3 regions of the Nonomuraea sp. NPDC049695 genome follow, and region 2 is predicted to be linked to each of the others. Evidence: riboswitches for the same ligand, from Rfam matches in the RefSeq annotation. Region 2 holds a riboswitch; each other region holds the start of a gene.

The links. A riboswitch is a leader RNA that binds a small molecule or an ion and turns the genes downstream of it on or off. The one in region 2 is predicted to bind cyclic di-AMP.
Region 1: it holds a riboswitch for cyclic di-AMP, as region 2 does, so the genes downstream of both, AB0J64_RS54410 (CHAP domain-containing protein) here and AB0J64_RS50575 (NlpC/P60 family protein) in region 2, are expected to answer to the same signal.
Region 3: it holds a riboswitch for cyclic di-AMP, as region 2 does, so the genes downstream of both, AB0J64_RS47760 (CHAP domain-containing protein) here and AB0J64_RS50575 (NlpC/P60 family protein) in region 2, are expected to answer to the same signal.

What each region holds. Positions count from the first base shown of each region.
Region 1 is NZ_JBFANV010000148.1:10,878-14,103, reverse strand. Features, by position in the region: gene AB0J64_RS54415 (NlpC/P60 family protein) at 1-619, shown strand, start outside; gene AB0J64_RS54410 (CHAP domain-containing protein) at 736-1,398, opposite strand; cyclic di-AMP (ydaO/yuaA leader) riboswitch at 1,411-1,559, opposite strand; gene AB0J64_RS54405 (aminoglycoside phosphotransferase family protein) at 1,758-2,708, opposite strand; gene AB0J64_RS54400 (peroxiredoxin family protein) at 2,759-3,226, opposite strand, start outside.
Region 2 is NZ_JBFANV010000116.1:24,508-27,733, reverse strand. Features, by position in the region: partial or broken gene AB0J64_RS50585 (hypothetical protein) at 1-316, shown strand, start outside; gene AB0J64_RS50580 (amino-acid N-acetyltransferase) at 327-896, opposite strand; cyclic di-AMP (ydaO/yuaA leader) riboswitch at 1,172-1,322, shown strand; gene AB0J64_RS50575 (NlpC/P60 family protein) at 1,418-2,371, shown strand; gene AB0J64_RS50570 (LuxR C-terminal-related transcriptional regulator) at 2,387-2,599, opposite strand.
Region 3 is NZ_JBFANV010000099.1:4,258-7,483, forward strand. Features, by position in the region: gene AB0J64_RS47750 (aldo/keto reductase) at 1-695, shown strand, start outside; gene AB0J64_RS47755 (Gfo/Idh/MocA family oxidoreductase) at 715-1,668, shown strand; cyclic di-AMP (ydaO/yuaA leader) riboswitch at 1,785-1,921, shown strand; gene AB0J64_RS47760 (CHAP domain-containing protein) at 1,934-2,614, shown strand; gene AB0J64_RS47765 (MFS transporter) at 2,815-3,226, shown strand, end outside.

The sequences.
Region 1 (3,226 bases), on a different contig from region 2:
CATGGCCTCGCTCCAGCAGATCGCCGAGGCCAGGGCGGCGAAGATCCGGGCCTACGACGCGGCCACCAAGGAGCTGCGCGATCGCCGCAACGACGCCAAGCGCCTCCTGGCGGAGGCCGACACCGCGCGCGACCAGGTGAGTGACGAGAAGGCGAAGGTCGACAAGCTGGTCAAGGAGCAGACCAAGCTCCTGCGCCGGCTGGGCGCCTTCAAGACCGGCGACCCCAACAGCCCCGGCATCGAGTACACCGGCCCGGCCTCCGGCAACGCCCGCTTAGCACTGCAGTTCGCCTTCGCCCAGGTGGGTAAGCCGTACCGGTACGGCGGCACCGGGCCGGGCTCGTACGACTGCTCCGGCCTGACCCAGGCCGCCTGGCGCCGGGCAGGAGTCGAGCTGCCCCGCACCACCTGGACGCAGTGGGGCTGGGGAGCCGCCCGCCGCGTCCCGCTCGACCGGCTGCAGCCCGGAGACCTGCTCTTCAGCAAGGGCCTGGGACATATGGGCATGTACGCCGGCAACGGCAAGATGGTCCACGCGCCCCAGACCGGAGACGTCATCAAGGTGGTCGACCTCGACGACTACTGGCGTACCCGCCTGCTCGGCGCGGTCCGCCCGTAGCAGGCCAGGGCGGCAGGGTCACCCCCGCACCGCCTCGGCGAACCCCGACAGCATGGGCAGCGCCCGGCCGGCTCCGCATCCGACGTCGACGCCGCCGGACCCCGGAGACGGGCTCGTCAGGGTTTGTACTGGGGATAGCCGTAGCCCACGACCTGGGACGTGGGCCGGATCCGCTCCTCCACCCGGCCGTCGTCCGTGTTGCCCTCGATCGTGGTGATCGTGCCGTTCCCGTTGTCCTGCTTGACCAGGCCCATGTGCTCGATGCCGCTGATGCTCTTCGTCTGCCAGGCGAAGAAGACGACGGCACCGGGCCTGGGGACGGCGCCCCAGCGCCTGTTGGCCTCGAACCACTTGGCCCAGGTGACGGTGTAGGAGTCCCACCCGATGGTCGGCCGGGCGCCGGCCTTATCACCGACCCAGGCGACGAACATGGCGCACCACGGGGCGTTGGCGTAGGACTGCGGCGTGCCGCCGTCGCGGGCCACGGTCTCCGCCGCCCGGGGCGAGGACATGTACCAGCTCTGGAACGGGGTTCCGCCGCCTGCGGCGTTCTCGGTCACGCCGATCTGGGACTCGGCGATTCTGATCACTTGCTCCGCGGCCACCTGGCCGGGAGCCTTCTGGACGGTGCCCCATTGCGACGTTCGCGTGTCGGGCTGGTGATGGACCGCGAAGGTCGGCGTACCGGCGAGGCCCGCGCCCACGGCGACGCTCATGCACAGGGCGAGGCGGGAAAGGTTTCCGGTCTGCAGGGCACCCGTGAAGATGTTCTTCCCCATAGGGCGGATTGCTCCTTGCTTCCATGCCGCCTACCGGGTTAGCTGACGGGTTCGGGCGTGGAAGTGCCCTATGGGCGCCCCGTACGGAGGCGCGCCGATTCACCCCAGAGAAACTGCGGGTCCCCGGTTCCGCGAAGTCGCGGATTCGGCGGCCGCGCCACCTCTACGCGAAGTCGTTCGCGCAGGTGAAGCGCGGTCTGGGCAATACGGAAGGCGCCATGCGGCGTCTGGTTCTGCCGCAGATACGCCTGAGTAGCACGAAAGTATTCGAATGGCATATAAAGGTGCAAGTAGCACCGGCGAATATTCGCGCGAAACCCCCGCAATATAGATGATTGACTACCCGCTCTTTGTCTTTTCTAGACCTGGGGACCGGCAGGGCGTTCCGTGAGCGACTCCGCCAGGCGGTCCGCGAACTCGGTGAGCCAGTCCAATCGTGGCCCGCTGCGCGCGATGCGGAATCCGTGGTGGCGGCCCCAGAACGCAGCCTGGACGGCATGGAACTGGGCCCAGCGCCGGACGCGTTCCCGATCGACCTCCGCCGCCTCGGCGAAGACGTCCAGCATGCGGTGGAGAGCCTTGTGCGGGTCATCCGCCTCGAGGAGCGTCAACGCGCGCGACTTGAGCAGGGCGCCGCCGTCGTAGGCGGGGTCTCCGACGTGCCCCTTGGGGTCGACGGCCAGCCATGGCTCACGGTCGGCGCGCAGGATGTTCCTGGGGTGGAGGTCGCCGTGGACGAGGGTGTCGGGCTGGACGCGGCCCAGCTCGCGGACGGTCGCCACGGCGGCGTCCACCACGTACGGCGGCAGCGCATGCGCCAGCTCCTCGGCATCCTGGCGCAGCCGCTGCTCCCAGGCCTCCGCCCGCTCGCTCAGCCGGGGCAGGCCGGGTGGCGCGGGGACGGCCAGCCGGAGATTGATCCGCCCTGCGACCGCCACCACCTCATCGCCGTCCTCGACCTCCGCCAGCGTCGACGTCCGGACCCGCTCGAGCAGCATGGCGAAACGCTCATCGTCGCGCTCGTGCAGCAGCACGGCTCCACGCCCCTCCCATGCCGCGAAGGCGTCCGGCTCATGGACGTTGCCGGGATGCGGAAACGACACCTTCAGCACGGCGGCTCCCGCGCCGCCCCGCCGTCGCACCGGGACGACGACCCCGACGCCCCCGTGCATGACCGCACCGTCCGGCACGCATCCCCAGCGCTCCAGCAACTCCGCCACGATCGCCGGCAACTCGGTGAGCCACGCCGCTCCGGACTCTCCCTCACGCTCGACGGTGCTCCGGGCGAACGCCTCCGGTATCTCGATCATTCGGACACCTTACGCGCCGGGAGCCCATCGGTGGGCGGCCTGGCTCGCGGTCAGCCGCTTGCGCCGGCGCGGAGACCCTGGACAGCGGCAATGATCCCTTTCTTGTCGTAGCCGCTGGTGGGCATGGTGGCGCCGTGAGCATGGCGGACGACGCCCTGGGAATCGATGAGGATGCTGCCCGACTGCTGCAGCGCGCCGAAGACCTTCCTGCTCAGGCCGATCATCTCGTGCGGGGTGCCCCGGCGCCCTATGAGGACGGGGAACGGGACCCCGCGCCTGGCCTTCCACGCGGCCGCTTCCTGACGGTCCTCAGGAACCGCGACGAACACCTGGACGCCGTCAGCCGCGAGCTCGTCGCGGCACCGGACGAGGTCTTGGACGTGCCTGTTGCAGACCGGGCACGACGTCGACCGCATGAAATAGATCAGCACGGCATGATTGCCGCGATGGTCGGACAGGCGCACGGCCTGGCCGTCGGTGTTCTCCAGCACCACCTCAGGCGCGGGCGATCCGGTTTC
Region 2 (3,226 bases):
GTTGCTGGCCGTACTGCTGCTGACCGTACTGGGGCTGCTGGCCATAGCCTTGCTGGCCGTAACCCTGCTGGGGGTGCTGGGGCTGCTGACCGTAGGCATCGTCCGCCCGGTAGCCGACCACAGTCACGTCGGGGTCGGGCTCGCCTGGGCGGCGACCCGCGTTCTGTTGTCCGTATTCGGGATTGCCGGCGGGGTTGTCGCCGGATTCGTCCTGCGGATACGGCGGCTGTCCGGTGCTCACCGTGTCACCTCGCTTCGAGTGCGCATGTGGCACGTGTCAGGACACATGCCTGTGCTGCCCAACGTATCGACATAGGTATCAACAATCACCTTTCCATCTGGTCAAGATCCACGTCACCCGATGTCAGATGGAGCAGCATGCGGGTGTTGCCCAGGGTGTTGGGCTTGACGTGTTCCAGGTCGAGGAACTCCGCCACACCCTCGTCGTACGAGGCCAGCAGTTCGGCGTAGACCTCGGGTGAGACCGGTGTGCCCTGGATCGGGCGGAATCCGAGCCTCGCGAAGAAGTCGACCTCAAAAGTGAGACAAAATACACGTCGCAGACCAAGATCTTTGGCCTGCTGGATCAATGCGGAGACGATCCGGTGGCCGACGCCCATCCCCCGGCACTCGGGATCCACGGCCACCGTGCGGACCTCTGCGAGGTCCTCCCAGAGCACGTGGAGCGCGCCGCAGCCGACGACCTGCCCGCCCCGCTCGGCCACCCAGAACTCCTGTACGTCCTCGTACAGCGTCACGGTGGCCTTCTCCAGGAGCCGCGGCCCCGCGCCCGCGTAGGTGTCCACGAGGCGCCTGACGGTCCGCACGTCGGGCGTGCGGGCGCGCCGGACCACCACCGCGGTCTCGGGCGCTGTCAGCTCGGCCACCTGCTCCATGGTTCTCCAGAGTACAGATCTCATTACGGCTCGGACCTAACTCCCATGTCTCGGCCCATCCTGTTACATCTCGTGGCCGGACGAGCACGGAGCTCGGCCCGCTCGGGGTTTGTGCAGAAGCACGGACATAGGGGGCATAAGGTCTCTTCTGCCTAGGTGATCACGAGATCCCCTTGTGACCCTTCGGTTGTGAAACCTCTACAGACTTGGCAGTTCTGGTTGAGCGGGAACCCGGAGTGCATTAATGTCCAGCGACAATGTCCCCCGTATGTCGCGCGGGAGACACGCTCAATTCCCGCAAGGGGAGCCGGGGATCCACCGGTGGCGACCTGCGACGCCATCACAGGGGTGAGTCCGAGTCTCTCGGTAGGGCTGCTCCGGCCCGAACCCGTCAGCTAACCCGGTAGGCGCTCTATGAGAGGAGCTGGTAGGTGAAGCGCACGCGCAACGGTGGGGGGAAGCCGGCGGGCAAGCACGCCCGCCCTCCGGAACGGCCACGGCGGCCGCGCCACGTCGGTGTGGTGAGTCTCACAGTCGCCGCACTGCTGTTCGCCATCCCTGTCGGTTCGGCGTCCGCGGACCCCAAGCCCTCGCTGAAGGAGCTCGCCTCCCAAGCCGAGAAGCTGCACACCCAGATCGAGACGCTGACCGAGCAGTACAACGGCCAGCGGGAGAAGCTCAAGACGGCCAAGAAGGCCTCCGAGGCCGCGCAGAAGACGCTGACGACCAGCGAGTCGGACCTGGCCGCCAAGCGCGCGAAGGCCGTCCTGCTCGCCCAGAACGCCTACATCACGGGCGGCTTCACCAAGACCATGCAGTTCGCGACCTCCACGGATCCCGAGGAGTTCCTCAACCGCGCCGCGACCTCGTACGCGCTGGAGCAGGAGCAGGGCGAGGAGATCAACCAGCTCTCCAAGGCCATGGAGACGGCCTCCCGCGCCCAGGCGGGCGCCAAGGAGCGCATCGCCGAGGTCCAGAAGATCGTCGACGACCTCGACACGAAGCGCGACAAGATCACCAAGCTGGTGACCAAGGTCGAGAGCAGCCTGTTCAAGCGGGCACTCGGCGAGGCGGGGCAGCCCGGCACGCGCGCCGTGCGCGTCAACCTGCCCATCGCGGGCGCCGGCAAGGCGGCGGAGGCCGCGCGGTGGGCGCTCACGCAGCAGCTCAAGCCGTACGTCTGGGGCGCCGAGGGCCCGAGCTCGTACGACTGCTCCGGCCTCGTCATGGCGGCGTACCAGCGGGTGGGCATCTCGCTGCCGCACTACACGGGCGACCAGTGGACCGCCGGCAAGCACATCTCGCGCTCGGATCTGCGCCCAGGCGACCTGGTGTTCTTCTACGGCGACCTGCACCACGTGGGCATCTACATCGGCGGAGGCATGATGGTGCACGCCCCGCAGACGGGTGATGTCGTACGGATCGCGTCGATCGCCAGGCGGCCCTTCGCCGGCGCGGTGCGCATCGCCGACTGAGCCCCACCTCCGACGCTAGATCAGCTGGCGGCGCGCGGCCCAGGCCACGGCCTCGATTGCCGTGGCCACGCCGATGCGGTCGCAGATGCACCGTAATCTCCGGCGTACCGTGCGTCCGCTGATATCCAGACGTCGCCCTACCCGATCGACCGTGACTCCCTTGGCCAGCTCCGCCAGCAGCGCCAAATCAGCATGGCTTAGCTCAACGTCTTCAGTGAGCACATCCATCGGGAGCCCTCCCCCCAACAGCAGAACTTGGACCTCACAGATGGGCCAAAGCCGCTCCTCGCAGACCGTAAACGCATCGCGGAAAGGTCGTCAAGCATGACAATCGCCGCACTTGACGGGCGGTATTGACATGATCAGTTATATATGACGCACTCGCGATATGTCACGACTCCCGATAGCCGAGGTGTGATCTCTTCGGGTTCTCCCAGGCGCCATCAATGGGGCTTCGGACGTTCCCGATTTTGATCCGTTCGGGGCGGAGTTTCGGTGTGATCCATAAGCCGGGTATTGCCGGCTGAGCGCCCGATAAGCGATCTTCCATCCGCCCGCCCAACTACCAATCGCTCGCTTTGTACGGCGATTCCCTTCTTATAGGGAGATCCAGGTCAGGCCATCGGAATGGCCGCCCGGATCGGCGCAGCGGATCATTCGGAGACGCATGCTCCGATGGGCCCGCGGGTCACCGATCGGCCGCCGCCGTGCTTGTCTCGTCACCGCCCGCGCCAAGGGGCCTCGTTTCCGGGTGGACGCACCCGGCGCCCGTCGTGGCGATCACGCTTGCGCTCGGGTGCCTGATCGGGTGGAACGGCACCGTCACCGGCGACCTTGACCCGATGCTTACAACCG
Region 3 (3,226 bases), on a different contig from region 2:
TCGACACCGCCGCCGCGTACGGCAACGAGGAGGGCGTGGGTCAGGCCGTGCGCGAATCGGGGCTGCCGCGCGGGAAGGTGTTCGTCACCACCAAGCTGTGGAACGCCGACCACGGACGCGTCGAGGCGGCCTTCGAGGAGTCCCTGACCCGACTCGGCCTCGACTACATCGACCTCTTCCTCATCCACTGGCCGCTGCCGAAGCATGACAGGTACGTGCAGGCGTGGAAGGCCATGGAGAAGATCTACCGTGACGGGCGGGCCAAGGCCATCGGCACCTCCAACTTCACGAGCGACCACCTGACCCGGCTGATGAACGAGACCGGCATCGTGCCGTCGATCAACCAGATCGAGCTGCACCCGTACTTGCAGCAGCGCGAGATGCGCGCCTTCCACGAGGCCAACGGCATCCTCACCGAGGCGTGGAGCCCGATCGGCCAGGGTCAGGGGCTGCTCGACGACCCGGCGCTCGCCGTGCTGTCCGGCAAGTACGGCAGGACGCCCGCGCAGATCGTGCTCCGCTGGCACCTGCAGCTCGGCAACGTCGTCATCCCCAAGTCCGTGTCTCCCTCGCGGATGGCCGAGAACATCCACGTGTTCGACTTCACCCTCGATCCCGAGGACATGGCCGCCATCGGCGCGCTGAACAGGGGCCAGCGGTTCGGCCCCGATCCCGACACGTTCGACATGATGTGATTGGTCTACGATCTCCCGCGTGCGGGATTTTGCGTGGGGCATTGCGGCGACAGGCGGTATCGCGCGGACCGTGGGAGCGGCCATCGTGGCCGAGCCGGGGATGCGGGTGGCCGCCGTCGGGTCCAGGGACTTAGGGCGGGCGCAGGCGCTGGCCGCCACGCTGGGCGCGGAGTCGGCGTACGGCTCCTATGAGCAGCTGTGCGCCGATCCGGCCGTGGACGCCGTCTACGTCGCGACGCCGCACGCCCAGCACCTGCAGGTGGCCGAGGCCGCCATCGCCGCTGGCAAGGCCGTGCTGTGCGAGAAGCCGCTGGCCGCCACCGTGGACGACGCGGAGAAGATGGTACGGCTGGCGCGCGAGGCAGGCGTGTTCCTGATGGAAGCGATGTGGATGCGGTTCAACCCGCTCATCCAGAAGATCGCGGCCGACGAGCGCTTCGGCGACATCCGCTCCGTGCACGCCTCCTTCGGCTTCGCCAAGCCCTACGATCCGGCGCACCGGCTCTGGGCGCCGGAGCTGGGCGGCGGGGCCCTGCTCGACCTGGGGATCTACCCGTTCGGCCTGGCTCAGCTGCTCCTCGGCATGCCCTCCGACCTGCGGATCACCGGCTCTCTCGCGCCCAACGGGGTGGACGCGGAGGCGGCCGGGGTGCTGCTCTACCCCGGCGGCAGGCGGGCCCTGGTGGAAACTTCCTTGATCGGGAATTACCCGAACCAGGCCAGTGTTGTTGGCACTCAGATGCGCGCGGACATCCAGGCGCCGTTCTGGGCACCGCAGCGGATTTTACTTTCTGGGCCCGCCATGGAGCCGGAGGAGCATGTGCTCGATCCGGCGGACAACGGCTACGCCGGGGAGCTCCGCGAAGTCCGCGCCGCGACGGCCGAAGGCAGGACCGAAAGCTCGGTCATGCCGCTTGACGAGTCCCTTGCCATGATGGGGCTCCTGGCCGCTGCCCGCGGGCAACTCGCCTAGCGGGAGGGTTACGGATTTGTAACCTCTTGCCTTATGCATTACGTTTAAGGCATTCTTGTGACATTCGTCCGGTTTGTCCGGCGATGTCCGACCATCGCACAACACATCACAGGACCGTCCTGTGACCGCTGAATCCGCCTGCGTGCGGAACCGGGGACCCACGTCCTTGGGGTGAATCGGCACTTCGGTGCCGTAGGGCAGCTTCCACGCCCGAACCCGTCAGCTAACCCGGTAAGCGGCATGGAAGCAAGGAGCAACCCCCTCGATGGCCAAATTCCGCATTACCGGTGCCACGAAGACCAACATCGCCCGAGCCGTGCTCGGTGCGACCGTCCTCGCCTCCGGGCTCGGCGCCCACATGGGCACCGCCGCCGCCGCGGAGAAGCTGCCGGTCACCGCGGCCGCCGCCAGTACGCACGACGACGACCGCGCCAAGCGGGAGACCAAGATCAGCGTTACCGCCGCCCAGGTCCTGGCGCTCGCCAAGTCCCAGGTCGGCATCACGGAGAACGCCTACGGCGGCGGCACGCCGTACCAGAAGTGGTACGCCGCCTCGCAGCGGGCCGCCGAGACCATCGCCCGTGACGGCGGCACCCGAGCCGAATACATCAACGCGCCGTGGTGCGCGATGTTCGTCTCCTGGGTCGGCGAGCGGACCGGCGCCCGCCCGCAGGTCGGCTGGGACGCCTACACCGTCGCCTACGCCAAGTGGTTCCAGGCCAACCAGCGCTTCGGCACCACCGCCAAGCCCGGCGCCGTCGTGTTCTTCGCCTGGAACGGCAGCAAGGACCTCGACGCCATCAACCACGTCGGGTTCGTCGAGAAGGACAACGGCGACGGCACCATCTCGACCGTCGAGGGCAACACCGGCAACGGCAAGGTCGAGGAGCGCGTCCGCCCGACCTCCCAGGTCGTCGGCTACGGCTACCCGCAGTACGCCGGCTGACCCTTCCGTCCACCGCTCGAGCGCGCGTCCCTTCGGGGGCGCGCGCTCGTCGCGTCCGGGAGGTGAGCCATGCCCGCTCACTCGGCCCGCCACAGGCAGGGTTCCATCGGGGTTTGAGGCTTTCCCACCTATCGGCCCAGCGCCGTTGCCGCTGGGCAACGGAAAGTCTCCGGAGCCGGTTCACCGACAGCCTTGACATCATGAATGCCGGTGACCACATGAACCCCGCCCCGCCGTCCTGGCGGGAGTTGCTGGGGCCAGAGCATTTCGGTGCGGCGATCGTGCTGGCCGGCGGGGTGCTCGTCGGTGCGATCAACATCTACCTCGCGGCGAGTCTGCTGCCGACCGCGGTGGCCGATCTCGGCGGCGCGAGCTTCTACGCCTGGAACATGACGATCTACCTCGTCGCCATGGTGATCGCGACGATGCTCGTCGGCAGGTTCCTGTCTCGATGGGGAAACGTCGGCGCCTATCTCCTGGGCTTCGCCACGTTCACGGCGGGGTCACTCGCCTGCGCGCTGAGCCCGGCAATGGCCGTGCTGCTCGTCTCCCGAGGCGTACAAGGGCTCGGCGCCGGCCTGCTGTCCGGGCTGGGGTTCGCCGTCATCCGCT